3 regions of the Weizmannia sp. FSL W8-1119 genome follow, and region 2 is predicted to be linked to each of the others. Evidence: predicted binding sites of a transcription regulator. Region 2 holds the regulator's gene; each other region holds the start of a gene.
What was found. Region 2 encodes CtsR, which represses protease genes until heat stress. Its sites were predicted from a motif close to ATGGTCAATAAAGGTCAAACA; they were not measured.
Positions count from the first base shown of each region.

Region 1: the regulator CtsR is predicted to act here: its motif matches at 3,801-3,821, upstream of NSQ19_RS04550 (ATP-dependent Clp protease ATP-binding subunit).
Region 3: the regulator CtsR is predicted to act here: its motif matches at 1,188-1,208, upstream of clpP (ATP-dependent Clp endopeptidase proteolytic subunit ClpP).

Region 1 covers NZ_JBBOZL010000001.1:962,457-973,240, forward strand. Annotated here, with positions in the region: gene NSQ19_RS04535 (methylated-DNA--[protein]-cysteine S-methyltransferase) at 1-60, shown strand, start outside; gene NSQ19_RS04540 (YkvA family protein) at 98-520, opposite strand; gene NSQ19_RS04545 (aspartyl-phosphate phosphatase Spo0E family protein) at 877-1,167, shown strand; gene NSQ19_RS04550 (ATP-dependent Clp protease ATP-binding subunit) at 1,413-3,569, opposite strand; gene NSQ19_RS04555 (YkvI family membrane protein) at 4,097-5,131, shown strand; gene NSQ19_RS04560 (CPBP family intramembrane glutamic endopeptidase) at 5,225-5,842, opposite strand; gene NSQ19_RS04565 (YkvS family protein) at 6,090-6,278, opposite strand; gene NSQ19_RS04570 (hypothetical protein) at 6,445-6,639, shown strand; gene NSQ19_RS04575 (phosphocarrier protein HPr) at 7,040-7,306, shown strand; gene ptsP (phosphoenolpyruvate--protein phosphotransferase) at 7,306-9,027, shown strand; gene NSQ19_RS04585 (SDR family oxidoreductase) at 9,363-10,148, shown strand; gene NSQ19_RS04590 (NAD(P)-dependent oxidoreductase) at 10,284-10,784, shown strand, end outside.
Region 2 covers NZ_JBBOZL010000001.1:103,969-114,752, reverse strand. Annotated here, with positions in the region: gene NSQ19_RS00560 (PIN/TRAM domain-containing protein) at 1-705, opposite strand, end outside; gene radA (DNA repair protein RadA) at 1,035-2,405, opposite strand; gene clpC (ATP-dependent protease ATP-binding subunit ClpC) at 2,546-4,996, opposite strand; gene NSQ19_RS00545 (protein arginine kinase) at 5,013-6,080, opposite strand; gene NSQ19_RS00540 (UvrB/UvrC motif-containing protein) at 6,080-6,625, opposite strand; gene NSQ19_RS00535 (CtsR family transcriptional regulator) at 6,645-7,106, opposite strand; rRNA gene rrf (5S ribosomal RNA) at 7,402-7,517, opposite strand; rRNA gene NSQ19_RS00525 (23S ribosomal RNA) at 7,893-10,784, opposite strand, start outside.
Region 3 covers NZ_JBBOZL010000001.1:802,898-813,681, forward strand. Annotated here, with positions in the region: gene whiA (DNA-binding protein WhiA) at 1-36, shown strand, start outside; gene NSQ19_RS03685 (HPr family phosphocarrier protein) at 147-416, shown strand; gene clpP (ATP-dependent Clp endopeptidase proteolytic subunit ClpP) at 498-1,088, opposite strand; tRNA gene NSQ19_RS03695 (tRNA-Arg) at 1,329-1,400, shown strand; gene NSQ19_RS03700 (transposase) at 1,686-2,639, shown strand; gene NSQ19_RS03705 (hypothetical protein) at 2,641-2,910, shown strand; gene NSQ19_RS03710 (hypothetical protein) at 2,907-3,155, shown strand; gene fumC (class II fumarate hydratase) at 3,645-5,033, shown strand; gene NSQ19_RS03720 (alpha/beta-type small acid-soluble spore protein) at 5,088-5,294, opposite strand; gene NSQ19_RS03725 (ABC transporter ATP-binding protein) at 5,643-6,737, opposite strand; gene NSQ19_RS03730 (PucR family transcriptional regulator) at 7,062-7,961, opposite strand; gene NSQ19_RS03735 (YheC/YheD family endospore coat-associated protein) at 8,027-9,208, opposite strand; gene NSQ19_RS03740 (YheC/YheD family endospore coat-associated protein) at 9,205-10,566, opposite strand.

The sequences.
Region 1 (10,784 bases), 860 kb from region 2:
GCCGGGAGCCGGATCGATCAAAAGGCATTCCTGCTCCATCTTGAAGGGGCGATGATCTAAAAGGGGCAAAGTTTTGAAATCCCGCGCGGCCCAAGGTTCAACTTTTATCTCTTTTGTTTTTCCATTGTAAAAACTTTTCCAAATCCGGGGTCACTTGCGTCAGGAGAAAAGCAAGCACGGCGGTGTCGTCAACAAGGCCCGCGCCGGCAAGAAAATCAGGGATGATGTCAATGGGAGATACGAAATAAATAAGGCCGATTACAATCATGAGAATCGTCCGGTACGGAACGGTGCGGTATTCGCCTTTTGCCCATGCCCTGACAAGCTGGAAAAGGACGCGGATTTTACTCCACATATTGGCAAGCGTGATTTTGTTGGAGAGTGCTTTTTTCTCCGCGCGGTTAACCAGATCGCCGGTTTTTTTCCGGTCGTTTAAATACTGTTTTGCTTTTGAACGAAATAACCATCCGGCTGCTTTGGCCAGCAGAAAATTTTTTGCCATCTGCTTCACTTCTTTCATGTCTTTTTCTCTTTTATTTTTCCACTGCGTGACCAAAAAAAACATGGAGCGGTGAAAAACGGGTGGTTTTTTCGGGAGATGTGAAAATTTTTGGCGAAAATTTTGTCTAATATTGCGATTGTATTTACATTTCCGTCAAGACCTGCGATACTACTTTAGTAATGGTAAAATAAGCAGATGGGGGCAGGGCTTTTGCGCCTTTCCGGCTTGCAGAGAACTTTTGCCACGATGCCATCATGCGGAAAACCGGCAGAATAGTCCGCCATTTTCCATGTGTAACACCTCACATTTTTTGAAGCATAATCGGGGGATAACAATCATTCAATAGAAAAAGAGAACTAAAGGAGAATTTGAAAGTGGACACGCACATGTTAGAGGAGAACAAGTATCTTTACAGAATTCAGAAAAAACGTCAGGAAATGATGGAGCTTGGGAAAAAACTGGGTCTGACGCATGAGAAAACGGTCCGGTGCAGCCAGCAGCTGGATTCGCTCATGAATGAGTATGAAGCCTATCGAAAGCAGCACAACGCCCGGTCATCCGAAATGGTGATTATCCGGGAAATGTCATTCATATTGTATGAAAAAGTGCAGCGGCTCAATCTGGCTGAAGCGAGAAAAACGTATAAAGCCATGCAGCTTGTTTAACAAACAGGGGAACTGCTTCCAACCTTTGCATCTTGGTTTTTCTCCTTTGAGTGCGGATGAATCCCTGATCAATATTCCGGATGAATATGTTTCCCGCCCGCCTTTTTGTTTGGACTGGTTTTGGCCGGGTAATAAAACCCGGCTTTCTTCTGATTGATTTACAACAACCGGGTTTGGACTGCGTTCGATCTTTTTACAAACATAAAAAAACCGGCATGGGCTATGTCCGCATGCCGGTTTTTGCTTTATTTTTCCGCGATGGCAATGTCACCTTCGCGGACTTCCGCTTTTAAGTTTTTGCTTTCCGGATGGTCGAGGATAAAGTCGGCAATCCGGTCTTCAATTTTTTCCTGGATAACGCGGCGGATCGGGCGGGCCCCAAATGCCGGGTCATAACCGAGTTCGGCGATTTTTTCTTTCGCTTCTGCTGTCACGTCAAGCGTAATCGCTTGTTCGTTCAGCGTTTCATTCAGTTCGCCGAGCATCAGGTCAACAATTTTAACCAAATGTTCTTTTTCAAGTGGTTTAAATTCGATAATGTTGTCGAAACGGTTCAGAAACTCCGGTTTGAAGAAGTCGCCGAGTGAATCGAGAATATTCGATTCTTTGATCGCTTCACTTTTAGCGAACCCGACTGTTTTATGCTTAAATTGGGTGCCGGCGTTGCTCGTCATAATGATGACGGTATCTTTGAAGCTGACCGTCCGCCCTTGGGCATCGGTTAAGCGCCCGTCATCGAGAATTTGCAGAAACATATTCAAAACATCCGGGTGCGCTTTTTCAATTTCGTCGAGCAAAATAATGCTGTACGGGTTGCGGCGCACTTTTTCCGTCAGTTGGCCGGCATCTTCATAACCGACATAGCCGGCAGGTGCCCCGATCAGTTTCGAGACGCTGTGTTTTTCCATATATTCGCTCATGTCAAGCCGGATCATCGCATCTTTCGTGCCGAACAGTTCTTCCGCGAGCCGTTTTGTCAGTTCCGTTTTTCCGACGCCGGTCGGGCCGACGAACAGGAACGAACCGATCGGGCGGCTTTTCGCTTTCAGGCCGGCACGCGAACGGCGGATTGCTTTCGCCACTTTCCGGACCGCTTCATCCTGGCCGATCACTTTTTTAGCGAGGTTTTCTTCCAGATGCTGCAGTTTTTTCGCTTCATCCGCTTCGAGTTTGCCGACCGGAATACCCGTTTTCTTTTCGACGATTTCCTGAATTTGCGTGACATCGACAACCGGTTTGGCTTCGGTTTGTCCGGAAGCAGCCAGCTCGTTCAGTTTTTGTTCTTCTTTTTTCAGTTCGGCTGCCTTTTCATAGTTTTCCGTTGCAAGCGCAGCTTGTTTTTCCTGCGCAATTTCAGCAAGCCGTTTTTGAATATCTTCTTTGCTCGGAACCGCAATCGTCAGGTTCAATTTCGAACCGGCTTCATCCATCAGGTCGATCGCCTTATCCGGCAGGAAGCGGTCTTGGATGTAGCGGTGCGACAACTTCGCACAAGCTTCAATCGCTTCATCGGTATAGGAAACGTGGTGGTAGTTTTCATACCGGTCTTTTAAGCCGCGCAAAATCATGACGGTTTCTTCGGGGCTTGGTTCATTGACCTGTACCGGTTGGAAACGCCGTTCAAGTGCGGCATCTTTTTCAATTTGCCGGTATTCTTTCAAAGTGGTCGCGCCGATAACCTGGATTTCGCCGCGGGCAAGCGCCGGTTTCAAAATATTTCCTGCGTCCATCGAACCTTCTGCAGAACCTGCGCCGACAAGCAGGTGAATTTCGTCAATAAACAGAAGCACGTTTTTCCGTTGTTCCAGTTCGGCAATCAATTTTTTCATCCGTTCTTCAAATTGGCCGCGGATTCCCGTGTTTGCGACAAGCGAAGCCACATCGAGCAAGTAAACTTCTTTATGCCGCAGTTTTGCCGGAACCTGTTTTTCGGCAATTTTTAAAGCGAGCCCTTCTGCAATGGCGGTTTTCCCGACGCCCGGTTCGCCGATTAACACCGGGTTGTTTTTATTGCGCCGGTTTAAGATTTCAATGACGCGGGCGATTTCTTCATCACGGCCGATGACAGGGTCAATTTGCCCGGCCCGTGCAGCAGCGGTCAGGTTGCGGCCAAACTGGTCAAGTAGTCCGTTGCCGCCGCCTTGTGTTTGCGTTTGTACGGTTTGTTTCACGCCGTTTGGCTGGAACCCGTTGGCATTCATTTGGTTAAAGAGGTCGTTGAATCCTCCGAATCCGAAGTTTCCAAATCCGTTATTCATAAACATGCCTCCCCAGTTGTTTTCGAATTTTGCCCGTTCTTTTTGGTAGCAGGACTGGCACAGGTTCAATGTTTTTTGGTTTCCGTTCACATTTATATGCATCCCGATCGTCGCTTCGTTTTGATGGCATTTGTCACATAACATCAAACATTCCTCCTTTGATCGGTTTGATTTTGACTATCTTTGACTAATAAGATTGAAAAACAATCAAAGCGCTTTGATTTGCTTTGACCTTATTTGGAAATCAGTATAGCTCAAAATTTCACAAGATGCAAATCTTTTGCATGCACCCCTTTGATGCATTTTGGCCATTACAGTAGAAAGGCAAAGTCATTTGTCTTGTGCTGAAAATAGGAAACGGCATCTGCGAGTCACCTTTTGACTATTTTTGACCTTTCTAATATCATGATACAACTGCGCGGCCCGAAAATCAAAAGATCTGCATTTGTCATTTGCGCTATCGGCCAATGGCACCATCTTATAATTGACTAACTTTGACCTTTGCCTATAGTATATGACAACTTTTTTTGTTTGTAAAGGGTTTTTTTGACTTTTTTTGACCAATTTTTTAGCGGCGGAAATGAACCGGTCGGGCTATTTTAAGAAAGCGGAACATAGGATAGTAACGGAGACGGTAGGTTGTCTTATTTTTTCTTAAAGGGGTGCAGGCGTTGAATAAGTGGGGCTTTGCTGTCCAAATCGCAGCCGTATATATTGGAACGGTGATCGGGGCAGGGTTTGCAACAGGGAAAGAAATTACCGTTTTTTTTACACAGTTTGGGCTGTATGGATTGCTTGCCATCTGCCTTTCAGGGTTTTTATTTATTTTCTTTGGCACAAAAATGATGGAAAAAGCGATCGATTTACATGCGGATTCCTATGAAACCTTAAACCGGTATTTATTTGGCAAAAAAGCGGCCGGTTTCGTGAATGTGATGATGATGGCCATGCTATTCGGGGTCTGTGGCGTCATGCTGTCCGGTGCGGGTGCTGTTTTCGAGGAACAGCTCCGTGTTGGCAGGGGGACAGGGATTTTATTGACGGTGCTGCTCGCCTTTTTTGTCATGTGCTTTGGCATCAAGGGGCTGCTTGGCGTCAACACGTTTGTCGTGCCTTTGATGCTTTTGTTTAATTTTCTCCTTTTGTCGCAGTCCGTCCAGTCACCCGGATTTATTCAGGCGCTTATGGCCCGGCCGGAAAGTGTTGATATGCCCCGTGCCCTTCTCCGTGCCCTTTCCTATGCGGCTTTGAATTTGGCGCTCGCGCAGGCGGTGCTTGTCCCGGTTGCGGCGGAAGTGAAAGATAAGGAAGTCGTCCGTGCAGGCGGGATACTGGGTGGGCTGTTTTTAACGCTCATCCTGATTTCCAGCCATTTGTCACTGGTTACGCTGCCAGACGTTGCCAAAGTGGAGATTCCGATGGCGCATATTGTGAAAGCGAGTTTTCCGGGCATTTACTTTATTTATGTTCTGCTGATTTTCGGGGAAATTTTCACTTCTATTATCGGGGATGCCTACGGGCTTGAGCGGCAAATGCAAAAATATATGCCGATGAAAAGCGGTTTGCTGTACGGGTTGATTTTTTCCGCCATTCTGCTGATCAGCAGCTTGCATTACGGCCCGCTGCTCTCGGTTTTATATCCGTTGTTCGGTTATTTCAGCCTTGTTTTTATGATGGCGCTCGGGATAAAGACGATCCGGGGGTGACAGGTGAACGCCATAAAAACAGCTTTGCGCGGTTGTTGTGCAGCGCAACAACTATTTATGGCGGAGAAATGCAGAAAAAAAGCTGTCCCCTGCTTAAAAAATCGGCAGGAAGACGACAAGCAGCAAATCAAAGGTAAGATGCGACAAAATTTGCGCGGGCAGGCTCCGTTTCTTTGCATACAGCAGCCCCCAGAAAATCGAACCGGCAAAAGCGGCAATGACCATGATTTTTAATCCGCAGTAAAAATAAACGGATGCGTTCAATACGGCGGAAATCAAAATGGCATATTTTGCTTCCATCCTTTTCATGAGCCGGGCCTGAACAAACGAACGCCAAAAAATTTCTTCCCCGGGAATGAGGATCAGGACAAGTGCTAAGTAATGCCAGAAAGTTTCGGGCGAAAAGCGCCTGTATGCGCGGGCGACTTCGTTGTCAAGCCCGCCCGGCAAAAAACCGAGAACCGTATTGCCAATTCTGAAAATAATATAGAGAAGAAAACCCGAAAAGATGCCATACAGCAGCAATTGAAGGTACGGAAGCTTTTCGTGTTTTTCTGATTTTCCAAGGAAAACCGTGTAACTGATCAAAAACAGCATCGCTCCGGAATATAAATACCAAAAAACAGAGATATCCCGGAACGTAATATATAGCAGAAGGTGGGCGATCAAGATACTTCCGAGAAGCTTTGTATCCACCATGTTTTTTGCCACCGCCAATGCGCTCCTTTCTTAAGTTCGAAAACCGCCGGCCAAAAAGCCGGGAAGGGCCAAAAAAGAGATCCGGCCCCGCAGTCCGGCCTTCGCGGCATTGGGCCAAACAAAAATACATTGAATATTTTAGCAGAGAAACGGGGAAAAAGGTATCCGGGAAAATAATGTTAAAAAATTCACAATCATGGAAATGGAAGTAAAAAAACCGGCATGTGCCGGTTTTTTTACTGCGCGGTAAGCGTTTAAATTAACGCAAAGCCGAATGGATAACCTGATAATTTTTATGGTTTACCACTGTTTTTTCATCAAGTTCCAGTTCCTGATAGTTTTCCATATAGGTTAAATCCACGATGACCGAGTTCTCGTTCACCTTTTCGACAATCCCTTGAAGCCCGTCTTTAAATTCAATGATGTCACCAATTTGTGCTTTTTTCATTGCGGTCCCCCCGTAAGAAAGTATTGTAACCAGTTTGCACTATTTTTCTGAAAAGTTCAAGGCGAAAAGAACGGAAAAATACAAATCGGGCCTCTTTAAAAAAATCCCGGAAGCAAACAAGAAGGCGGCAGGAAGAATGTGGTACAATACTGGGTGGGGTGGTCGTATGTCGGAAGAAGAATTCAGACAGGAAATCAACCGGCTTCGCAACAGGGAAATCGAAGAATTATTCGTCAGCCGTGAAGATTTTATGGACTTCTGGAAAGTGCTTGTTGCCGAGGAAGACTTTAAGCATTTTAGGGGCATTGCACTGCGCGGCGGTCATGTCCGCTATATTTATTTGGATGAGCCGGAAATCTGACCGGGGCATGCATAATTTTGTGCATTTTTAAGCAAAATGAAGTCAACTCTAATGATTGTTTTATTTGGAAAGGCATGTTATTCTATTACGGGGATTTTGTTTTTCCCGCACTGTGCAAAATTTGTCATTTTTTGCTCCGGCCGGGGACATGCGTGTTCCCGGTTTCGGGCGAGGCATGTTTTTGGCACGGATGGGCCGCGCAGACTTTGAGGGAGCAGCCTGCTGAATAGCCGGGGATGAACGGTGTTTGCAGGAGTCCCGGCATCGCTGCGGCTTTTTTCAACCCCCCCGTTTGCAAAATTTGTCATTTGTATGAAGATGGTTGATAATATTGACGAAAAATGTACAGTGCATTATTTTTAGAACTATATTATATTATAGAAAAGGAGTCGTTCTACCCATGGCTGAAAAACAATTTAAAGTAACAGCAGATACAGGAATCCACGCACGTCCTGCTACATTGCTCGTACAAACGGCAAGCAAATTCGATTCAGATATCCAATTGCAGTATAAGGATAAGAAAGTGAACCTGAAATCGATCATGGGGGTTATGTCCCTTGGAATCGGCAAAGGCGCCGATATTACCATTTCTGCAGAAGGCAACGATGCACAAGATGCATTGAACGCTCTGGCTGAATTAATGAAAAAAGAGGGTCTGGGCGAATAATGTCAACCATTTTAAAAGGTATAGCAGCATCCAACGGGATTGCCATCGCAAAAGCATATCGTCTGGTAGAACCGGATTTGTCTTTTGAAAAAAGGCCTGTCCAGAATGTTTCAGATGAAGTGAAACGCTTTAATGCTGCTGTGTCTGAATCCAAGTCTGAACTGCAGGCGATCAGGGAGCATGCAATGAAGGCGCTGGGGGCGGACAAAGCAGCGATCTTTGATGCGCATTTGCTCGTTTTGGAAGATCCGGAACTGTTGATGCCGGTCCAGGATAAAATCAGGGATGACCAGGTCAATGCGGAATACGCATTGAAAGAAGTTGCTGATATGTTCGTGACCATGTTCGAACAAATGGATAACGAATATATGCGCGAACGTGCGGCGGATATCCGCGACGTGACAAAACGGATTCTGGCCCATCTGCTGAAGGTGGAAATTCCGAATCCGAGCATGATCTCGGAAGAAGTCATTGTCATTGCTGAAGACTTGACCCCTTCTGATACGGCGCAGTTGAACCGCCAGTATGTAAAAGGGTTTGCAACAAATGTCGGTGGGCGTACGTCCCACTCTGCGATTATGGCGCGTTCTTTGGAAATTCCGGCAGTCGTCGGGACGAAAACGGCGATCCAGGATATCCAAAATGGCGACCTTGTCATCGTGGACGGCAACAGCGGCGATGTCTATGTCAATCCGACACCTGAAATTGTCGATGAATACAAACAAAAGCAGGAACAGTTTGAACGGCAAAAAGCCGAATGGGCGAAGCTGGTCAATGAAAAATCCGTTTCGAAAGACGGCCATACGGTTGAACTGGTTGCCAATATCGGCACCCCGAACGATCTCGACGGCGTGATCCGGAACGGCGGGGAAGGCGTCGGCCTGTACCGTACAGAGTTCCTCTATATGGGCAGGGACGAGCTTCCGTCAGAAGAAGTGCAGTTTGAAGCCTATAAAGCGGTGCTTGAAGGCTTAAAAGGCAAGCCGGTTGTGGTCCGTACGCTTGATATCGGCGGCGACAAAAAACTGCCGTACTTGCCGCTTCCGGAAGAAATGAACCCGTTCCTCGGCTTCCGTGCGATTCGCTTGTGCCTGGACAGACAGGATATTTTCCGCACCCAGCTGCGTGCGTTGCTCCGCGCGAGCGCATACGGCAACCTGAAAATTATGTTCCCGATGATTTCCAATCTGGATGAATTCCGAAAAGCAAAAGCGATTCTTTTGGAAGAAAAAGAAAAGCTTATCCAGGAAGGCGTGCAGGTTGCAGATCATATCGAAGTCGGCATTATGGTTGAAATTCCTTCCACTGCCGTAATGGCTGATTTGTTTGCAAAAGAAGTCGATTTCTTCAGTGTCGGCACAAACGATCTGATCCAGTACACGATGGCTGCAGACCGTATGAACGAACATATTTCGTATTTGTACCAGCCGTATAACCCGGCCATATTACGCCTTGTGAAACGCGTCATTGATGCGGCGCACAAAGAAGGCAAATGGGCCGGCATGTGCGGCGAAATGGCCGGAGACGAACTCGCCATTCCGATTCTGCTCGGCCTCGGCCTTGATGAATTTTCAATGAGCGCTTCTTCGATTTTAAGGGCCCGTTCTCAAATCAGGAACCTGAATAAGGTGGATATGGAGAAACTTGCAGAAGACGTTTTGAACTTCACAACGAATGAAGAAGTAAAGGAACACGTGAAAAAAGTTCTTTCAAAAGCATAAAAAATTTTTTCAAAAACAGGTTTAGGTGTGAAGGAAGCGGGTATATATAAACCAGCCCAAGCATTAAGGGTAGTATTGGTATCCAGTATTGTCACAATACCGGATGTATATCGTTTCTTTCTCATTTTTCCCCCTATTTTTGCCGAGTGGCTTTTGCCATTCGGCTTTTTTTTGAATTGGGCTTTGGCGGACCGCACATCAAAACGCCGGATGTTCTTTTTTGCGGGAAAATGAAGGGGAACCCGGTTTGAAGCTTTATCGTGCATGGACGGGGAAAAATCGTTTATAATGAAGACAGGCTTTTGTGAACATAAAGATACAGGGAGGGATTTTGAATGGATTTAGGGTTGAAAGGCAAAGCCGCCCTTGTTGCCGCTTCCAGCCAAGGGCTCGGGAAAGCGGTGGCCAAACAACTTGTAATGGAAGGCGCAGATGTCCTCATTACAAGCCGGAATGAAGAAAAACTGCAGGCGGCAAAAGAAGAATTATCCGCTTGCGGCACCGGGAAAGTGGCGTATATCCGGGCAGACATTACCCATCCGGAAGATATCCGCGCCATGGTGCAAAAAGCACGGGATACATTCGGCAGGCTGGATATACTGGTCAACAATGCAGGGGGACCGCCGGCCGGAAGTTTTGAAGATATGGCGGATGAAGACTGGCAAAAATCATTCGAACTGAATCTGCTTTCGTACATACGCATCATCAGGGAAGCATTGCCGCTTTTAAAGAAAAACGGCGGCCGGATTATCAACATTGCCTCTTCATCCATTAAGGAGCCGATCCCGGGGCTGATTTTGTCGAATACGTTCCGGACGGGCATTGTGGGACTTTCGAAAACGCTGGCGGAAGAATTTGCCCCGTACCAAATCCTTGTGAATACGGTCGGCCCGGGCAGAATTGCAACGGACCGGATTGTACATCTTGACAAAGTGACAGCGGAGAAAACCGGAAAATCGATGGAAGAAGTCCAGGCAAAGGAACTGGAGTCGATTCCGCTCGGCAGATACGGCGAACCGGACGAATTCGGGAGGTTTGTTGCGTTTCTGGCTTCAGAAGCCAATTCCTACGTTACCGGAAGCAGCTTCCTGATCGACGGCGGAAAAGTCAAATCGATTTAATCTGTCAGGTTTAAAGCAGGGCATGCGGGGTATAAATTAGAGGAAAGATTGTTTTCTTCCTTGAACCCCCATGTTTGCTTTTGGCCTGCTGTGATGCAGGTTTTTTTGTTTATTTGCGAAAAAAGGGGAGCTAGGATGAAAAAGATCGGATTTATCGGGTTAGGCGTAATGGGCCGGAACATGGCGCAAAATTTGCGGAATGCAGGGTATCCGCTTTTTGTCTATAACCGTACAAAAGAAAAGGCGGAGCCGCTTCTCAAAGCGGGAGCCGAATGGTGCAGCACGCCGGCGGAAACGGCTGCAAAATCAGATATCGTCATTACGATGGTCGGCTATCCGCACGATGTGGAAGAAGTGTATTTCGGTGAAAACGGACTGCTTGGCGCGGCGAAAGAAGGAACAATCCTGATCGATATGACCACTTCCACGCCGACCCTTGCCAAAAAGATTTATGAAGCGGCGAAAGCAAGACAGGTGAAGGCGCTCGATGCACCGGTTTCCGGCGGCGATATTGGGGCGCAAAAAGGCAATTTGACGATTATGGCAGGCGGCGACAAATCGGTATTTGAAGAAGTAAAACCGGTTTTTCACGTACTCGGGGAAAATATCGTGCTGCAGGGCGGCCCGGGATCCGGC
Region 2 (10,784 bases):
TTCGTACATTTGTACTTCGATCGGCAGTTCATTCTGTATCCGGTTTAAGATATCAAGACCGCGCCGGCCCCGGTTTCTTTTCAAGGCATCCGAAGAATCGGCAATATGCTGTAATTCTTCAAGCACAAAGAGCGGAATCACAATCGGGCCGTCAAGAAAACCGGTCTGGCAAATATCCGCAATCCGCCCGTCGATAACAACGCTTGTATCAAGAATCTTCACCTGTTTTCCAGGCTGCGGATGCCCTTCTTGCTCTGTCCCGCCTTTCCGCCTGTGCTGCCGGCTAAAAAACAAATTGAAAATTTCTTCTCTTTTCTTAAAACCGACCTGGAATCCGATATAACCGAGCAATACCGTAAGCGTAATCGACACGATTGTATTGACAATCGGAATTCCCCGGACCGGAATGCTTGCCAGATAAGCAATAATCAGGCCCAGCACAAGGCCAAAGGTTCCGGAAAAAATTTCCGTCATCGGGACTTTTACCAGTGAATCCTCAAACCAATCGACAAAATCAACGATATAATGAATGGACCAGAAAGTAATAAGATAAAAGATAATAGCCCCCAACAGCGCTGAAACATACGGGTTTTTGATTAACACATAATCCACATTCACAAGTTTGTAAAAATCAGGCAGCAGGAAAACACCGAGCGTGCCGCCAATCAGCACCAAACAAATTTGTATAAGCCGTCTTAACAACATGTTCACCTCCTTTATACATTATAAACAAAAAATATGGTTTAAAACGTTTGCCTTCGTATTATTTTTCCCTGCCGAGCCGTTTAATCGCCGCGGTTTTCTCCGGGCATTTTCAGGCTTCATGCACATCCCCTGCTTTCTTTTAAAATTTGTATCCTGCCAGCCGTTGTCTTTTCTGCCTTTACATCATAACGGATCCTGCAAACGCAGATTCGCGGCAGTTGTTTGCTTATCCAGCGGGTTCCGTTTTTTCCCACGTTTGCCTTCACTTCCCGGTTCCTTCACGCACTGATCCAAAGAACACAAGAAGGCACGGAAGTTTGTTCCCAGTCTCATCCTCCGAGTGCCGCTTTTAAAGCTTCCTGGATGGTAGCGACGCCGATCACTTGAATCTCCTTTGGCGGCGTCCACCCACCCATATTATTTTTCGGAATGATCGCCCGCCGGAAACCGAGCTTTGCCGCTTCCTGGACGCGCTGCTCAATGCGGGACACCCGCCTGACTTCCCCCGTCAGCCCGACTTCTCCGATAATGCAGTCATCCGCATTTGTCGGCTTGTCGCGGAAACTGGATGCCACGCTGACGGCAACTGCCAAATCCACTGCCGGTTCATCCACTTTCAGGCCGCCGGCAACTTTTAAATATGCATCCTGGTTCTGAATCAAAAGGCCGGCCCGTTTTTCAAGCACCGCCATAATCAGCGTGACACGGTTATAATCAATCCCGGATGCCATCCGCCGCGGCATATTGAAAAACGTCGGAGCCAAAAGCGCCTGGATCTCGACAAGCACCGGGCGCGTCCCCTCAATGGAAGCAACCACGGTAGAACCGGCTGCACCTTTTGTCCGTTCTTCCAGAAAAATTTCGGAAGGGTTCTGGACTTCTTCCAAACCGGATTCTTTCATTTCCAAAATCGCAATTTCATTGGTCGAGCCAAAGCGGTTTTTGACCGCCCTTAATATCCGGTAGGCATTATGGCGTTCACCTTCAAAATACAGGACCGTATCCACCATATGTTCAAGCACGCGCGGGCCGGCAATAGAGCCTTCTTTTGTCACGTGGCCGACAATGAAGATGGCCACATTTTTTGTTTTTGCCGTCCGCATCAGCTGTGCAGTCGTTTCCCTCACTTGCGACACACTGCCCGGCGCAGACTGGATTTCCGGATGGTAAATCGTCTGGATGGAATCAATGATAACAAAGCCGGGGTTCAGTTCATCTATCGCCTGCTGGATCACGGAAAGGTCCGTTTCCGGCAGCACATAAAGATGGTCGGTATGGATGTTTAACCGGTCTGCCCTTAATTTCGTCTGTTTCGCCGATTCCTCCCCGGAGATATACAGTACATTTAACCCGTGCTTTGCCAGTTGTGATGACACTTGCAAAAGCAGGGTTGATTTGCCGATCCCGGGATCCCCGCCGATCAAAACAAGTGACCCGGCAACAATGCCGCCTCCGAGGACACGATTCAGCTCGCCAAAATCCACTTTCGTCCTTTTTTCTTCTTTAGACTCTATAGACGTAATAGGCGCCGCTTTGGTTTCATTTCCGGGCTCAGGATGTAAAAAAAAGCCCCTCCTTTTTGGCGCCTCCGCTTCCTCCACCATCTGGTTCCACTGGTTGCATTGCGGGCACTTTCCCATCCATTTTGGCGACGCGTAGCCGCAGTTCTGGCAAACAAACTTCACGGTTTTTTTTGCCATCTTAAACCCCTTTCCCTAATATCTATGTGTATAAGTGTAAACAAAGTATCTTGAAATTTAATTAAAATCGTATAAGGAACCGCTATGTGAAAAAAAAGGGTACAATCACCAATACCATTGTACCCTTCCTGCTTCCGGCATTAAGAATTGGACGATACAGCTTCCGACTCCGCCACACTGGCAAAAGTAAATTCGCCGTCTTTTACATCGACCAATACCTTTTGCCCTTCTTTTATATTGCCTTTCAGCATTTCTTCCGAAAGGCGGTCTTCGATGTTTTTCTGAATCGATCTGCGCAGCGGCCGCGCGCCGTATTCAGGATCGTAGCCTTTTTCCGCCACTTTTTCCTTTGCGGCATCCGTCAGCACAAGTTCGATATGATGCTCTTTTAACCGGTCCGACAATTCTTTCGCCATCAATGTGACAATTTCGTTCAAATGTTTCTTCTCGAGCGAATGGAACACAATGGTTTCATCAACACGGTTCAAAAACTCAGGCCGGAACGCTTTTTTTAGTTCCTCGAGCACTTTGTCCTTCATGTCTTTATAATCGGCCTCGACGGTATCCTGAATGGTGAAGCCGACGCTCTTGTTGCGTTTTAAAGCATCTGCGCCGACATTCGATGTCATGATGACAATCGTATTGCTGAAATCAACCGTGCGGCCCTTGGAATCGGTCAGGCGGCCGTCATCCAGCACCTGAAGCAAAATGTTGAAAACGTCCGGATGCGCTTTTTCAATTTCATCAAGCAGCACAACCGAATACGGTTTTCTCCGTACCTTTTCCGTCAGTTGGCCGCCTTCTTCAAAACCGACATATCCAGGCGGCGAACCTACGAGGCGGGAAGTCGAATGTTTCTCCATGTATTCGGACATATCGATCCGGATCATAGCGTCTTCATCGCCGAACATCGCTTCCGCAAGCGCACGCGCCAGTTCTGTTTTTCCGACCCCTGTCGGCCCGAGGAAAATGAAGGAACCGATCGGGCGTTTCGGATCTTTTAATCCTGCCCGTGCACGGCGGACTGCTTTTGCCACAGCAAGCACCGCTTCTTCCTGCCCGATCACACGGGAATGAAGGATTTCTTCAAGGTGCAAAAGCCTTTCCGTTTCGGTTTGCGCCAGTTTCGTCACTGGAATTCCCGTCCAGCTCGAAACAACAAGCGCTATATCACCGACTGTGACTTCGCTGTTTTCCCGGCCTTGTTTTGCCTTCCAGCTTTTCTTCGTTTCCTCCAGCTGTTCGCGCAGTTTCTGTTCGGTATCCCTTAACGCAGCCGCTTTTTCAAATTCCTGGCTCTGGACGGCTGCATCTTTTTCCTTGCGCACCTCTTCCAGTTTCAATTCCAACTCTTTCAAATTCGGCGGCGTTGTAAAGGAACGGAGGCGCACTTTCGATCCGGCTTCATCAATTAAGTCAATCGCTTTATCCGGCAGGAACCGGTCTGCGATATAGCGGTCCGAAAGTTTTACAGCGGCTTCGATCGCCTCATCGGTAATCGAGACGCGATGGTGTGCTTCATAGCGGTCGCGCAGCCCTTTTAAAATCTGGATCGACTCATCAATCGTCGGCTCATCGACCTGGATCGGCTGGAACCTTCTTTCCAGTGCCGCGTCTTTTTCAATATATTTCCGGTATTCATCCAGTGTCGTAGCACCGATGCACTGCAGTTCGCCGCGGGCAAGCGACGGTTTTAAAATATTGGAGGCATCAATGGCCCCTTCCGCACCGCCGGCCCCGATTAAAGTATGCAGTTCATCAATGAAAAGAATGATATTGCCGGCCTGTCGGATTTCATCCATCACTTTTTTCAGGCGGTCTTCAAATTCGCCGCGGTATTTTGTGCCGGCTACAACCGTACCCATATCGAGCGTCATGACCCGTTTGTCACGTAGGGTTTCCGGCACTTCATTATGGACAATTTGCTGGGCGAGTCCTTCTGCAATGGCCGTTTTCCCGACGCCCGGTTCCCCGATCAGGACAGGGTTGTTTTTTGTCCTCCGGCTCAGCACTTCAATGACACGCTGGATTTCTTTGCTCCGCCCGATTACCGGATCAAGGGAATCTTCCCGTGCGATCGCTGTCAAATCGCGGGCCAGGCTGTCCAGTGTCGGTGTGCTGACGCTGGCCGCCGAACCGCCCTGCACGGATGCTTCACTGTTGCCCAATAATTGGAGCACCTGCTGCCTTGCTTTATTTAAGCTGACGCCGAGATTTGTCAGCACACGTGCCGCAACGCCTTCACCTTCACGGATCAGCCCGAGGAGAATATGTTCCGTTCCAACATAGGAGTGCCCGAGTTTTCTCGCTTCATCCATTGACAGTTCAATCACTTTTTTGGCCCTTGGCGTGTAGTGGATCGTTTGGGAAATTTCCTGGCCGTTCCCGATCAGGGTTTCCACTTCTTCCTGGATTTTTTCGGCGCTTAAACCCAGGCCGTACAGCGCTTTTGCTGCGATGCCTTCCCCTTCGCGGACAAGTCCGAGCAAAATATGTTCCGTTCCGATATTGTTATGTTTCAGGCGGATTGCTTCTTCCTGGGAAAGGGCCAGCACTTTCTGGGCTCTCTCTGTAAATCTTCCAAACATCATCTGTCATTCCTCCTGTTCATTTGGTCTCCTCAAGCCTCAAACGTTCTCTTATCAGTGTAGCCCTCCGGATATCCCTTTCATACGGGCTGAGCGCTCTTCCGGCATAAAGCTGTAAAAATCCTGGCTGCATTAAAATCATCAATTCATTTAAAATTTGTTTCGAAATGTTTTGAATATAGCCCAGATCAATTCCCAGCCGGACATCGGACAAACAACGGGCCGCTTCTTTTGTTTCAATGATCCTGCTGTTTTGCAGGACACCGAGCGAACGGTAAACCCTGTCTTCTAATTGTATGTTTGAAGTCTGCACCAATGCTTCCCTTGCCGATCTTTCCTGTGTAATGATCTGCCGGATGACACTGGTTAAATCTGAGACAATGTTTTCTTCCGATGTTCCGAGTGTCACCTGGTTGGAAATTTGAAAAATATTTCCGATGGCTTCGCTTCCTTCGCCATATATTCCTCTTACCACCAAACCAAGCTGATGAATCGCCGGAATGATTTGTTTAATTTGCTGTGTCAGCACAAGCCCCGGCAAATGCATCATGGCCGATGCGCGGATGCCTGTTCCGACATTCGTCGGGCAGCTGGTTAAGTAACCGAGCGTTTCATCAAAAGCATAATCGGCCCCATTTTCAATCAGGTCATCAAGCTGATTGGCTTTCTGAAGCGTTTCATGCAATTGAAGCCCCGGAGAAAGACATTGTATGCGTAAATGATCTTCCTCATTTATCATAATACTAATATCTTCGCCGCTTGACAAAATAACTGCCCCGTCACCCGATTCTTCGGCAAGCTGCGGGCTGATCAGGTGTTTCTCCACAAGCACCCTTTTTTCGAGCGGTTTTAATTCATCCATTTTTAAAAATTCAACCTGCAGTTCAGCCGGAAAATGATTCCGGGCGATATCCTGGATTGTTTTCATAATTTCCCTTGCTTCCTCGGTACTAAACAAGGACGGGAACCGGAAATTTTTTAAATTTCTTGCCAGACGGACACGTGAGGTCAGTACAATTTCCGATTCAGGCCCCTGCTCGTTCATCCAGGAACTGGACGCTTCGTGCAAAAAATGTTCCAAAGACATTACTGCTCCCCTCCTTTAGCTTGAGAAGAACCTTCAAGTGCACGAATTTGATCGCGGAGTTCTGCTGCTTTTTCAAATTCTTCCTGGCTGATGGCTTCCTGCAACGCCGCCTTTAGTTCCTGCAGTTTCTTCTTTGTGTAAATGGCACCGCCAATCCGTGCCGGTATTTTTCCTTCATGCGCAACGTTGCCGCCGTGGAGGCGCTGCAAAATCGGGACAAGCTGGTGCTGAAACGTCTCATAGCAATGCGGGCAGCCTAACCGGCTCGTATTTAAAAACCGGGTCAATGTCATCCCGCAATGGCTGCAGCGAAGCACATCCGGGTCAGGCGCTGTTTCCTGTTTGAAAAGTTGGATGGCCGGGTCAAAATTAAAAAGGCCCGCGAGCAAATTATCGAAGGAAAAGCTTTTTCCCCAATCCGATGAAAACTTTTCCCCTTTCTCCTGCGCGCACTTTTCGCAAAGATGGAATTCCGTTTTCACACCGTTTATAATTTTTGTAAAATGCATGGTTGCCGGCCTTTCATTGCATTCCTGGCAAATCACAGCATACTCACCTCTGTAGTTACTTGTATTTTAAGGTTGTTAACATGGATTTCAACATTCTGGCACGCAGTTCATCCCGTTCCGGCAACTGGATGTAGAGCACGGAGCGGTCCATCACGCTGAGCATGATTTTTGCCTCCCGCCTTGAGATCACCTCTTCTTCAACGAGCCGGAGAATGATGGCTTCCGCATTGGACTGGGAGATGACATTGCCGATATGCACGAGCAGCTGGTCAATCAGTTCCGCATCGCTTTCAGGCCGCACTTTCATGATCCGGATATAACCGCCGCCGCCCCTTTTACTTTCAACAATATACCCTCTTTCAATCGTAAACCGCGTATTGATGACATAATTGATTTGTGAAGGGACACATTGGAACTTATCGGCAATCTCATTGCGTTTTATTTCAAGGATTTCTGTTTCATTCAGCTCCAGAATCCGTTTCAAATATTCCTCTATGATATCAGAGATATTTTTCATCAAAGCCACCTCCTGACATCGTCTTTTGACTTTGACTATATTTGACTATAATTATACAGGATTCCCCCGCAAAAATGCAACAGAACAACCCGCCCAATTTTAATTTTTCTTACTCCGATTTTCAAAAAACTGCTGATTTCTTTTATCTTTTCCCTGATTGCGCTTTAAAAACCCGCCAGGCCGGATACTGTCCCGCCCTTCCAAAGCCGGCATCGGTTTGAAAAAAATGGATTACCGAAACCTCCATTTTTGAAATGTGAAAAACCGCAGACAAATCGCCTGCGGTTTTGATTTGGCCCGGCAACGTCCTACTCTCGCAGGGGGAAACCCCCAACTACCATCGGCGCTGGAAAGCTTAACTTCCGAGTTCGGGATGTGTTCGGGTGTGACCTTTCCGCCATCATCACCGGACCTGTATTTTATTTTGGGATGTGTTCCCTGAAAACCGGATGGGAGAAAAAACTGTAAACGGAGAATGCGTTTCTGCTTCTAACTTTGAAAATTGTCTAGCTCCAGCGCCTATCGGCTAGCGTATTTCTGCGCTTTCTCCCTACGATAAGCGGGCATCGGCTCGCCTTTAGGGGCTCGTCGTGTTTCCTTTATCTCAGTCGAAAGCTCCGAAATCCGTACGCCGATGGGCAAGGCGCTTCCGCTTTTCTACTGTCCAGCTCCGGTGCCTAGCCCCTCGAGGTCGAATCACCTGCCCGCCACGAATCCAAAAGACGGCTCCGTGCCGGTCAAAACATTCGCTTGTCGGGGCTAAACAAGGCACCTTCGCTTTTCTATTTGGTTAAGTCCTCGATCGATTAGTATCCGTCAGCTGCACGCGTCACCGCGCTTCCACCCCGGACCTATCAACCTGATCATCTTTCAGGGATCTTACCAGTTAAACTGTGGGAAATCTCATCTTGAGGGGGGCTTCATGCTTAGATGCTTTCAGCACTTATCCCTTCCGCACATAGCTACCCAGCGATGCCTTTGGCAAGACAACTGGTACACCAGCGGTGCGTCCATCCCGGTCCTCTCGTACTAAGGACAGCTCCTCTCAAATTTCCTGCGCCCGCGACGGATAGGGACCGAACTGTCTCACGACGTTCTGAACCCAGCTCGCGTACCGCTTTAATGGGCGAACAGCCCAACCCTTGGGACCGACTACAGCCCCAGGATGCGATGAGCCGACATCGAGGTGCCAAACCTCCCCGTCGATGTGGACTCTTGGGGGAGATCAGCCTGTTATCCCCAGGGTAGCTTTTATCCGTTGAGCGATGGCCCTTCCATGCGGAACCACCGGATCACTAAGCCCGACTTTCGTCCCTGCCCGACTTGTAAGTCTCGCAGTCAAGCTCCCTTATGCCTTTACACTCTGCGAATGATTTCCAACCATTCTGAGGGAACCTTTGGGCGCCTCCGTTACCTTTTAGGAGGCGACCGCCCCAGTCAAACTGCCTGCCTGACACTGTCTCCCACCCCGGTAAGGGGTGCGGGTTAGAATTTCAATACAGCCAGGGTAGTATCCCACCGATGCCTCCGCCGAAGCTGGCGCTCCGGTTTCCAAGGCTCCTACCTATCCTGTACAAGCTGTACCAAAATTCAATATCAGGCTGCAGTAAAGCTCCATGGGGTCTTTCCGTCCTGTCGCGGGTAACCTGCATCTTCACAGGTACTATAATTTCACCGAGTCTCTCGTTGAGACAGTGCCCAGATCGTTACACCTTTCGTGCGGGTCAGAACTTACCTGACAAGGAATTTCGCTACCTTAGGACCGTTATAGTTACGGCCGCCGTTTACTGGGGCTTCAGTTCAGAGCTTCGCCTTGCGGCTAACCCCTCTCCTTAACCTTCCAGCACCGGGCAGGTGTCAGCCCCTATACTTCGCCTTGCGGCTTCGCAGAGACCTGTGTTTTTGCTAAACAGTCGCCTGGGCCTATTCACTGCGGCTTCCCGGGGCATACACCCCAAAAAGCACCCCTTCTCCCGAAGTTACGGGGTCATTTTGCCGAGTTCCTTAACGAGAGTTCTCTCGCTCACCTTAGGATTCTCTCCTCGCCTACCTGTGTCGGTTTGCGGTACGGGCGCCTTTCACCTCACTAGAGGCTTTTCTTGGCAGTGTGGAATCAGGAACTTCGGTACTTTAATTTCCCTCGCCATCACAGCTCCGCCTTGGCGCGAAGGATTTGCCTCCGCACCGGCCTAACTGCTTGGACGCGATCAACCAGTGTCGCGCTTGCCCTATCCTCCTGCGTCCCCCCATCGTTCAAACGGTGAAGAGGCGGTACAGGAATATCAACCTGTTGTCCATCGCCTACGCCTTTCGGCCTCGGCTTAGGCCCCGACTAACCCTGAGCGGACGAGCCTTCCTCAGGAAACCTTAGGCATTCGGTGGAAGGGATTCTCACCCTTCTTTCGCTACTCATACCGGCATTCTCACTTCTAAGCGCTCCACCGGTCCTTCCGGTCCGGCTTCAACGCCCTTAGAACGCTCTCCTACCACGGACACCAAACGGTGTCCATCCGCAGCTTCGGTGATACGTTTAGCCCCGGTACATTTTCGGCGCAGCGTCACTCGACCAGTGAGCTATTACGCACTCTTTGAATGATGGCTGCTTCTAAGCCAACATCCTGGTTGTCTAAGCAACGCCACATCCTTTTCCACTTAACGTATACTTTGGGACCTTAGCTGGCGGTCTGGGCTGTTTCCCTTTCGACCATGGATCTTATCACTCACAGTCTGACTCCCAAGCATAAGTTTTTGGCATTCGGAGTTTGTCTGAATTCGGTAACCCGATGAGGGCCCCTCGTCCAAACAGTGCTCTACCTCCAAAACTCTCCGCTTGAGGCTAGCCCTAAAGCTATTTCGGAGAGAACCAGCTATCTCCAAGTTCGATTGGAATTTCTCCGCTACCCACACCTCATCCCCGCACTTTTCAACGTGCGTGGGTTCGGGCCTCCAGCAAGTGTTACCTTGCCTTCACCCTGGACATGGGTAGATCACCTGGTTTCGGGTCTGCGGCCTCATACTCTTTCGCCCTGTTCAGACTCGCTTTCGCTGCGGCTCCGCTTCTTCAGCTTAACCTTGCATGAGACCGTAACTCGCCGGTTCATTCTACAAAAGGCACGCCATCACCCGTTAACGGGCTCTGACTACTTGTAGGCACACGGTTTCAGGATCTCTTTCACTCCCCTCCCGGGGTGCTTTTCACCTTTCCCTCACGGTACTGGTTCACTATCGGTCACTAGGGAGTATTTAGCCTTGGGAGATGGTCCTCCCGGATTCCGGCGGGATTCCTCGTGTCCCGCCGTACTCAGGATCCACTCGGGAGAGAACGAAGTTTCAGTTACAGGGCTTTTACCTTCTCCGGCAGGCCTTTCCAGGCCGCTTCACTTACCCCGTTCTTTTGTAACTCCCATATGAGTGTCCTACAACCCCGGAAGGCAAGCCTTCCGGTTTGGGCTGTTTCCTGTTCGCTCGCCGCTACTTGGGAAATCGCAATTGCTTTCTCTTCCTCCGGGTACTGAGATGTTTCAGTTCCCCGGGTGTGCCCTTCCTGCCCTATGGATTCAGGCAGGAATCCTGTCCGATTAAAGACAGGGGGTTTCCCCATTCGGAAATCTCCGGATCAAAGCTTACGTACAGCTCCCCGGAGCATATCGGTGTTTGTACCGTCCTTCATCGGCTCCT
Region 3 (10,784 bases), 700 kb from region 2:
CTGCGGGCAAACGGGCCTGCCAATAAAAATTCATAATGGGTGCCAAAAATTAATCATGTAAGATGGATAGGTTTAAAAAGTATAAAGACGGGGAGCGTATTGGCAGAAGGCGCCCCTGTCCTGCTACTTGAAAGGAGAGGGTTATCGTGATCGAAAAACAATTGGAAGTGAAATTAAAATCCGGTTTGCAGGCGCGCCCTGCAGCCCAATTTGTCCAGGAAGCCACCCGCTTTTCATCGGAAATTTTTCTTGAAAAAGAAGGAAGAAAGGTAAATGCAAAAAGCATTATGGGGCTGATGACCCTTGCTGCGGGCCACGGGGAAACTGTTACGCTGAGCGTGGACGGGAGCGATGAAGAAGAAGCTTTTGAACACTTGGCAAACTATATTGAAGGGAAAGAAAAACTTCCGTCCTGATGTAAGCGCATGCGGACGTCAGCCTGCGGGTTTTTCAAACACAGCACAAGGCCGCCCGTTTGCGGACGGCCTTGTTCAATCTTATTTCAATTCTTTTTTTGTCATAATATGGTCAATCAAACCATATTCTTTTGCTTTTTCCGCGCTCATGAAGTTATCGCGGTCTGTATCCCTTTCGATCACTTCAATCGGCTGGCCGGTATGGTCGGACAAAATTTTGTTTAATTTCGCGCGCGTGTACAAAATATGTTTTGCCGCGATTTCAATTTCTGTTGCCTGGCCTTGGGCGCCGCCTAATGGTTGGTGAATCATCACTTCGCTGTTCGGCAGGGCATAACGTTTCCCTTTCGTGCCGGCGGTCAACAGCACGGAGCCCATTGATGCAGCCATCCCGACGCAAATCGTTTGCACGTCCGGTTTGATGATCTGCATGGTGTCATAAATGGCAAGGCCCGCAGTGACACTCCCGCCAGGACTGTTAATATAAAGATAAATATCTTTTTCAGGGTTTTCCGCTTCCAGGAACAAAAGCTGGGAAACAATCGAGTTGGAAACATTGTCGTCAATCGCGCTGCCAAGCATAATAATCCGGTCTTTTAACAGGCGGGAATAAATGTCGTATGCGCGTTCCCCGCGGTTTGTTTGTTCAATTACTGTGGGAATTAAATTCATATTGAGTATCCTCCTTCTTCTCTTCGGATGGTCCATCATATGCTATATCATGGATGTTAAAGGAATTATTCTCCATCCTTATGTACTGATCATACAATATTGGTCAATGAAGGTCAAAAGAATTGCCTTCACCTGAACTACAATACCCATCATAACCAAATTCCGATAAAATAAAACCAAAAAGGGGCTTGCTTTTTTGTTCATTGTCCTTTATAATCTATTATTGTTGAATCACTTATTGCCCTCGTGGTGCAAAGGATAGCACGTGAGATTCCGGTTCTCAAAATGTGGGTTCGATTCCTGCCGAGGGCGTTTTCTAAAAACTGAACAATTAGCTTAAAATTTTTTAAAACCCTTGATACGACTGCATTTGCAGTCGTTTTTCTTTTTCTCTGAATGTGAAAAAATAATGCAACAATCGATTGAATTTTTCACCGATTTTGCACTACAAATCTCATTCATTGCGCCACCTGCGACATTTCGTTCATAGTGCCATATATTCAGGTTTTGAACAGTTTCTGTATAAATCATGGAACTTGAAAAACGAACGTTTGTCCTTTATAATAAAACTGAAAAATAAGAAAAGGGGTGTTGCCATTGGAACTGGTAATGGAAAAGAAACCCGGTTACAATGTACATGATCGTTTGTTTAAGGAGCTGATCCAAAACTTTTTTCAGGAGTTTATGGAGGCGTTTTTCCCGGATGTGTCAGCGGATCTCGACTACCGCCGGGTGAGGTTTTTGTCGCAGGAACAGTTTACGGACTTTCCGGGCGGTGAACAAAAACGGGTTGATATCCTTGCCGAAACGAAGGTAAAAGGGAAAGACACCGTGATTCTCATCCATGTAGAGCCGCAGTCGTATTACGAGAAACCCTTTCCTGAACGCATGTTTCGTTATTATATGATGATCAGTCTCCGGCACCAGAAACCGGTATTGCCGATTGCCGTTTTCAGTTATGAGGAGAAAACAGAAACCCCTGATACATACACCTTTGCGTTCCACAACATTGAAATTCTTCGTTTTCACTATTTATCCATTCATCTGATGAAACAAAATTGGAGAAATTATATCCGGAGCAACAACCCTGTTGCCGCGGCATTATTAAGCAAAATGGGGTATACAGAAAAAGAACGGGTGCAGGTCAAACTGGAGTTTCTGCGGATGCTGGCACGCATGGAACTCGACCTTGCAAAAATGAGGCTGTTATATGGTTTCTTTGATTTTTATTTAAAACTGAACGAAAAAGAGGAGGCGGAAGTGATGGAAAACATTAAGATGCTGGATCCGGATGAAGCAGAGCAAGTATTAAAGCTGCCAAATTCTTACTTTGACCGCGGGTTTAAGAGGGGGAAAGAGGAAGGCAGAGAAGAAGGAATTGAAATAGGAGTAGAGAAGGGAAGAGAAGAAGAAAGAAAAAAATTGCTGCAAACGATTCCAATTGCCATCAAAATGTTGCTGGCGGGTATGGAGCTTCAATTAATTGTAGAAAAAACCGGTCTGAGCCAGACGGAAGTGGAAAAAATAAAACAGCAACTGGAGCATTCATAAGATGGAAGTCAGATTTCCCGGTGTGGATGGAAAAGAAGTTGTCCTGGACTTGCCGAATTCCTATTTTGATCGCGGGTATAAGAAGGGAATTGAAATAGGAGTAGAGAAGGGAAGAAAAGAAGAAAGAGAAGAAGGGGAAGATAAGTTAAGAAGATTTATTGCTAACTTGCTAAAAAATCAAGTGGATGTGAAGGTCATCGCCCAAGCATCCGGCTTGAGTGAAGACGAGATCATGAAGATCAAAGGGCAGATAGAAGGGGAAAAGCCTTGAACCCGAGTTATGACGAGACGGAGCAAGTATTAAAGCTGCCAAATTCTTACTTTGACCGCGGGTATAAAAAGGGGAAAGAGGAAGGAAGAAAAGAAGAAAGAGAAGAAGGTGAGCAAAGGTTAAGAAGATTTATTATCAACTTGTTAAAAAATCAAGTGGATGTAAAAGTCATTGCCCAAGCATTCGGCTTGAGTGAAGACGAGATCATGAAAATCAAAAGGCAGATAGAGAGGGAAAAGCCTTGAATACGGGTTATGACGAAACAGAACTAGTATTGAAGCTGTCGAATTCTTATTTTGATCCGCGAATATATGAAATAAAATAAGTGCACACCATTGCGAACAGGCTCTCAGGGCGGTAGCAACCCGCAATGCATTGAAAAAACGGCCGGCCTAAGTCAGCAGGGGTGCCGTTCAAGCGGTCGTTAGCGGGGAATGATGTCTGTTACAATCCGGCAAATCCGGAGAGTGGCAGGCATTTTTTCAGGACTGTGACACCGGCAAACGGTAAATGTACGGCATTGGCCGGCTCGTGAACGGATATGCCGCTTTTTTGGTGCAAGATTTCTGAAAATATGTTCTCAAAAAGGAATTGAACAGCGACTCGCGAGCGTTGAGGTGTTGCTTTGCGGGAATTTATAGTAAAATAAACTTGCAGCTACATATCGGCAAGTTTTTTAGGCTTGCCGCCGTTTTGCAAAAGCCAAATGTAAGCACATACAGGAGGGGAAGAAAGTGGAGTACCGGATTGAAAAAGACACACTCGGAGAAATGAAAGTGCCGCGGGACAAATATTGGGGGGCACAAACGCAGCGCAGCAAGGAAAACTTCCCGATCGGCGGGGAAAAAATGCCGATGGAAGTGATCCGCGCTTTTGCCCATTTGAAAAAAGCGGCTGCCGTCAGCAACAACCGCCTCGGCAAATTATCGGATGCCAAAATGAAGGCTATTGTCCAGGCTTGTGAAGAAGTGCTGGACGGGAAATTTGACGGGCATTTTCCGCTTGTTGTCTGGCAAACAGGCAGCGGCACCCAGTCAAATATGAATGTGAATGAAGTGGTGGCAAGAAGGGCAAACGAAATCCTTTCCGCCCAAAACAGTGCAGAACACGTCCATCCGAACGATGATGTGAATATGTCGCAAAGCTCGAACGATACGTTCCCGACTGCGATGCATATTGCCGCCTACCATGAACTGCAGACAAGGCTGCTGCCGCCGCTGGAACAGCTGAAAGAAACGCTGCTTGAAAAAGAAAAAGCATACATGAAAATCATCAAAATCGGGCGCACGCATTTGCAGGATGCAACGCCGCTCACACTCGGCCAGGAAATCAGCGGCTGGCGTGCCATGCTGGAAAAAAGCGAACGCATGATCAAAGAAAGCGCAAAACATATTTTGAACCTGGCGATCGGCGGCACGGCTGTCGGCACCGGCATTAATGCGGACCCGACTTTCGGCGGTAAAGTTGCGGAAGAACTGGAAAAACAAACCGGCTACCCGTTTGTTTCTTCTGATAACAAATTCCATGCGCTCACAAGCCATGACGAAATCGTTCATGTCCATGGGGCATTAAAAGGGCTTGCTGCAGATTTAATGAAAATAGCCAATGATGTCAGATGGCTTGCGAGCGGGCCGAGAAGCGGCATCGGTGAGATTTCGATTCCGGCCAATGAACCGGGCAGCTCGATTATGCCTGGCAAAGTCAATCCGACCCAGTGCGAAGCTTTAACGATGGTAGCGGTCCAGGTATTCGGGAATGATGCCGCAATCGGATTTGCCGCAAGCCAAGGCAACTTTGAATTAAATGTATTTAAACCGGTAATTATATATAACTTCCTGCAGTCCGTCCATTTGCTCGGCGATGCGATGAAGTCATTTGATGAAAGATGCGTGCGCGGCATTGAACCAAATGTGGAAACGATCCGGGAAAATGTCAATCGTTCCCTCATGCTGGTGACGGCCTTGAATCCGCATATCGGTTATGAAAAAGCAGCCCAGATCGCGAAACTGGCTTTCAAAGAAGGGACAACGCTAAAAGAAGCTGCCATTAAAACAGGTTATGTAACCGAAGAACAATATGATAAGTGGATCGTACCGGAAAAAATGGTCAATTTAAATCACTGATAAAAAGGGAGGCGGTTGCCCCCCTTTTTTTAGCCATCTTATTGGTTTGTTATATTACGAATGGAAAGTACCGCCAAGTTGTTGTTCAGCCATTTGCACAAGGCGTTTTGTAATTTCTCCCCCGACAGATCCGTTCGCGCGGGATGTCGTATCTGCGCCGAGGTTTACGCCGAATTCTTGTGCGATTTCGTATTTCATTTGGTCAAGAGCCTGTTCAGCACCGGAAACTAACAATTGGTTTGAACTGTTGTTGTTTGCCATCTGTGTCATCTCCTCGTTGTAAGTTTTTTGGTTGGGCCGGCTGGAATTGCACCAGCAAGCGGGGAATTCCCCGCCACCTGCTTGGTTGAACCCAGTGGAATTTGATCGATGTACTACGTATTATGGAGGGAAAAACTTTAATTATACTGGTCCCCGGCTGGTAACTATTGGCGGCGATTGCGGAGAAAATCAAAAAGCCGGATATAACAGCGAGGCACTGAAAAAGCACCGCAAAAATAGAAAAGACGTTGAGACACTCATGCTGCTTGTGTTTCAACGTCTTTTTGCATTTTATATGTTGGATATACGGATATAAAAAATCACTTTTTCAGTGGCAGGCTTTCTGGTTCACCCAATCCTTAACTCTGTTTCGGCATCAAAGAAATGGGCTTTATTCATATCAAGCCCGAGCGTGATTTCGTCACCCGGTTTGACAACTGTTCTGGAATCGATGCGGGAGATAAACTCCTGCCCGTTGATTCTGGAATAGAGCATCGTTTCAGCGCCATGAAGTTCGGAAACATCAATCGTGGCTTTGATGGTCGAGCCCGGCATTGTTTCAATGAAAACAGGTTCATCGTGGATGTCTTCCGGGCGGACACCAAGAATGACATCTTTGCCGATATGGCTTTTCAAATGTTTCATTTTCCCTTCCGGCACATCAAGCTGGACCGATTCGTTTAAGTGAAATTTGCCGTTGTCCAGTTTACCGCGGAAGAAGTTCATCGCTGGCGAGCCGATAAAACCGGCGACGAACAGGTTGGCAGGTAAGTCGTATACTTCGCGCGGCGTTCCGACTTGCTGGATGACACCATCTTTCATGACGACAATCCTTGAAGCCATCGTCATCGCTTCCGTCTGGTCATGTGTCACATAAATGGTCGTCGTTTGCAGCCGCTGGTGAAGCCGGGCAATTTCGGTCCGCATTTGCACCCGCAATTTCGCGTCCAGATTGGATAAAGGTTCGTCCATGAGGAACACTTTTGCATCCCTTACAATCGCGCGGCCGAGGGCAACCCGTTGCCTTTGCCCGCCTGATAAAGCTTTCGGTTTCCGTTTTAAATATTCTTCAAGGCCAAGGATTTTTGCGGCTTCCTGTACCCGCTTGTCAATTTCCGCTTTCGGCACTTTGCGGAGTTTCAGCCCGAATGCCATATTGTCGTATACCGTCATATGCGGATAAAGCGCATAGTTCTGGAATACCATCGCGATATCACGGTCTTTCGGCGCTACATCGTTCACCCGTTTGCCGTCCATGTATAAATCGCCTTTTGAAATTTCTTCAAGCCCGGCAATCATCCTGAGCGTCGTCGATTTCCCGCAGCCGGAAGGACCGACAAATACAATGAATTCCTTGTCATTAATATGTAGATTAAAATCGGATACAGCGGTTACATTATTGTCGTAAATCTTATAAATATGCTCAAGCGCCAGTTCTGTCATCGTAAAAACCCTCCCCTGTCATAAGTTGTCTTTATTATAAGGAAAACCCTTTCATAAAGGGAACGGCAGGATGCACAAAAAATGCAGGGCGATTTTCGGCACCCTGCCCATCCCGTTTTCCCGGCAGATTGGCGCAGTAAAATCCGGGGGCCGGGATCCTTGGAAATTTGAAAGCGGCTCGTTTTCCAATCTTCCGGTTGCGCGGCATTCATTGCAACATGGGATACGATGCCGGTATGCCGCTCTTGATACAACCGGTTAGCCAACTGGTGCCATTTTGAGTAAAACGGGCTTGTTTCCTTTTCAAGGCAAATAACGCGCGGCTTATCGGCGGGAGTTGCCGTCAAAGGTTTCGAGACAGGCGAAATACGCAAAGATGGCATCTGTAAAATGTTTTAAATCCAAGCCCGTTTTTTCTTCAAATTTTTCAATCCGGTACTGCAAGGAATTGCGGTGGATGAACAATTGTTTTGCCGTCAGGCTGGCATTCGTAAAATTTTCAAGATACCGTTTGATCGTTTGTCCCATTTCCCGGTCTTCTTCAAACAGCCTGCGCAGTGATTGGAAGAGCAGGCCCTTTTCCCCTTCAGGCAAATGGGACAGCAAATAAAGAGGGAGCAGAGCATGAGCCGTGAACAAAGCGGACGTTTTCCGGCGGCTTTTGGCAAATTCGAAAAGCCGGCGTTCGAATTGGAAGCTGCGCTTTAATGCCGCCACTTCCTTAAATTCGCCTAAATACAGCAAAACAGGGGTATAGAAATCCCCTTCAAACGCACGGATGGATGCCTCTAGATCGTCTTCGGCCGCTGCTGTTCCGCTTTTTTCTTCAATCACCATGCCTTCAAGCTGATTGGTCATTATCACCAAGACATCATGCACAAACATGTTTTTGATGGCTTCCTGAACGCCGGATACATCCGGCCCTTCTTTTGCCAGCGCAAACTGTGTAACGCGGTATACGCCGCCACGGGCAGGGGCCTCGGCATCCGGCAAAAACAGGTAGTCATACCATTTGGATGCTTCGCTCGCCGTGCCTGGAGCATTTTCCCGGAATTTGGGGAATAATGTTTTCAACAGCATCGTTTCTTCCGGCGTCAATTCGCCCGGATCAATCCCGAAATACTGTTTTTCTTCTTCCATCCAAAACCATAACAAAGGTTTCGCCGCAATCGGTTCATCTGCAATGCAGGCATTTGGATACCTTGTTTTTAATCTGTCGAGCATGTTTGGATCCCCCGGTTTTTCATTGGATATAATCTATTTTACTCAAATTTTTTAAAGAGAGGGAATCATTTTTCCAAAAAGCCGGTAATGGCATAAAACAAATCGGCAAGTTTCCGGGTTTTTGCTGCTTCAATTTCAGGTTCATCAAAGGACATTGGCTTTGCATTCAGTTCAAACAAATAAAAGCCGCCTTCATTGCCGGGCGCGATGTCAGCGGTAAATTCCCCGAAAAAGCCGTACGATTCCGCTAAAGCATTGCCGCATGCTGAAATGACCGGCGCAATCTTTTTTTTAATCTCCATTTTTTCATTGGAAGATAGTACCAGCGTTTCCCCGCCTTTTGCCGTATGGGTCGTCATTCCGCCGGGGCGGGCAACCCGCACGCCGATGCCGGTTATCCGGTAACCTGTTCCGTTGTAATGGGCGTGGACACGGTAGTCATATTTCCGGCCGTCAAGCAATGCAGTTGGCACGGTTTCCTGGACAATGTACGTTTCTTTTTCTGCAAAGGGGCCAATCTCCTCCCACACATCCGAAAAGCTGGCGGGCAAGTGGGCGGATTGGGGCGTGTAAAATGTCCATGCTTCACAGGGCCCCTGCACAATGCGGCGGATGCCGTATCCTTGCGAACGGGCGGCGGGTTTGATATAGACATCCTTGTGTTTCAGTAAAAAGGCGTGAAAGCTGCTTTTATCGGAAATAAGCGCCGTTTCCGGAAGAAAACCGGCAATCGCCGGATCCTGCTTCAATTTTTCGTACACCTCATATTTATTTAAAAAATGCGGGTTGAAAAAAGGGATCCTTTTTTGCCGGAGAAGCCTGGTAAAGCGACGGAAATCTTCCTCCAATTCTTCCTTTCGCTTCCGGATCCGGTTATAAACCACGTCTGGAAACGGAAACATTGCCCTGTGCCATTTTTCTTGTTTTACATCCCAAAACACGCCGGTAATATGCGCTGAAATATCGGCAAGGCTGAATAAAAAAGACAGGCCGCCCTGTTTTTCCTGTAATGTTTGTTGGATGGCGATAAAAAAATCACGGTCTCCGCTGATGGCTTTCTTTGATTTACTGATGAGTATCCCGATCAGGGGGCCGGCTGATGCCCCTTTTAACATCAGGCGATAAGGCGTTTCCTCTCCGGGTTTCGCGGAGAAAGGAAGCAGTTCCGCTTCTTTTCCCCAAAAAAGCGGGGACGGGGCAGTACGCTTAAATATTTTTTCCTTGCGGTCAAACCAGATGGCGGTCATGGGAACATTTCCCCTGGTGACTGCACTTGCCGTTCCGTCAAATAAACGGCAAACGATAAGCTCAGTTTGCGCGTCAATAAATCGCACGCTTTCATGAACGGATTGTTGAAAATGGAGCGCCCGGGCTTCGAATTGGCTTCAAACAGCCATACTTTCCCGTCCGTGCCGATGCCGAGGTCAAACCCGATTTCCCCAATCACTCCTTCGACATGTTCATCGATGGCGCGGGAAAGTTTGAGGGCGGCTGTTTCCAGCGCATGCCGGTACATCTCCTGTTGCTCGGGGTTTTCCGTAAGTTCGGGAAGTGTTTTAATTAACCCGCCGCTTCTCACATGCGTTGTCGGGCTGCCCGGGCCGGCCACTTTTGCCGCGATTGCTGTAACGACCCAGTTTCCGCCCTCGTCTTTATTGGTATGGACCCGGAAATCAACCGGCCGCCCTCCGTCTGTTACGAGAAAAATGCCCTGCTGGACGAGCAGCCGGTTCCATTGCTTTTTAGAAAAAACATGGTTGATCAAGTTTTCAAGGCTGCTGAATTTTAACAATCGGTTGCCGGTGTCCCGGTACCTGCAATAATACGCGCCGGAAGCATGGTGGTAATGGATTTGATGGACGCCAAGGCCAAGGCTGCCGTTCACCGGTTTGATGTAGACCATCCCGTAATCAGACAGCATCCGTTCAATTTGATGAAAAGAGGTGAGCGGGTTCGTTTCCGGCAAATAGGGGCGCGCTTCCGGATCTTGAAACAGCCGCTCGTGAATTTCCAGTTTGTTGAAAAAGCCGGGATTGTACCACGGAATAAAATATTCTTTTTCCAATTTTTCTTTGATTTTCTGCGCATTTACAAGTTTTTCACTTTTCCGGTTCGGGAGCCGGTCGTAAATGGCATTGGGAAACGGGACTTTCTGCTTTTCCCAGCCCGCTTTCCCGTAAAAGTAGCCGGTGATCACACCCTGTTCCCAATCGATATGCTGTTCGCCGAATAAAAACGGCACCACGCAGGCAGCAGACTGGGCGGAAAGAAGTTTTGCAAACCACGCCGACCTTGCGCCGGCCGGGCGGTTTTCAAAGGGGGTGAAGCCGGCCGTAAAAATGCCGACAAGCGGGCCGAGCATCAGGATATCGCTGTTTTGGAAACAGTGAAGAACCGTTAAAAAGGCGGGCATTCTCAGTTCACCGGCAAGCGCGCTTGAGACGGAAAAAACATTGCGGCCATTTGGATGCGGTTCGATTTTTGCGGCAGCGATTTTAGAGCCGAATGCCACTTTGCCGGTGTTTTCAAGTACCGGAAGGCTTTGCGGCGTGTACAGGATCGGGTCGGAGGCATCAAAAAACTCAATTTTATATTTTCTGGTCATTTGTAAAGCACCTCGTTTCATTTAGATGACCTTTTGTTAAACCGGCAGCGGATGAAATGAACCAACCAAATTTTTCCGGCTACTATCGCGGCTCTTTTTCTCGGGTTCCCTTCTGTTTCAAAAGCAATGTGGCAAAAATTCAGGCGCGTTCTATGCGAAAAGGCTGTCGAAAAATGCGCTGCTTCTTCACATAGGCGCGCTCTATGCGAAGGTATGCC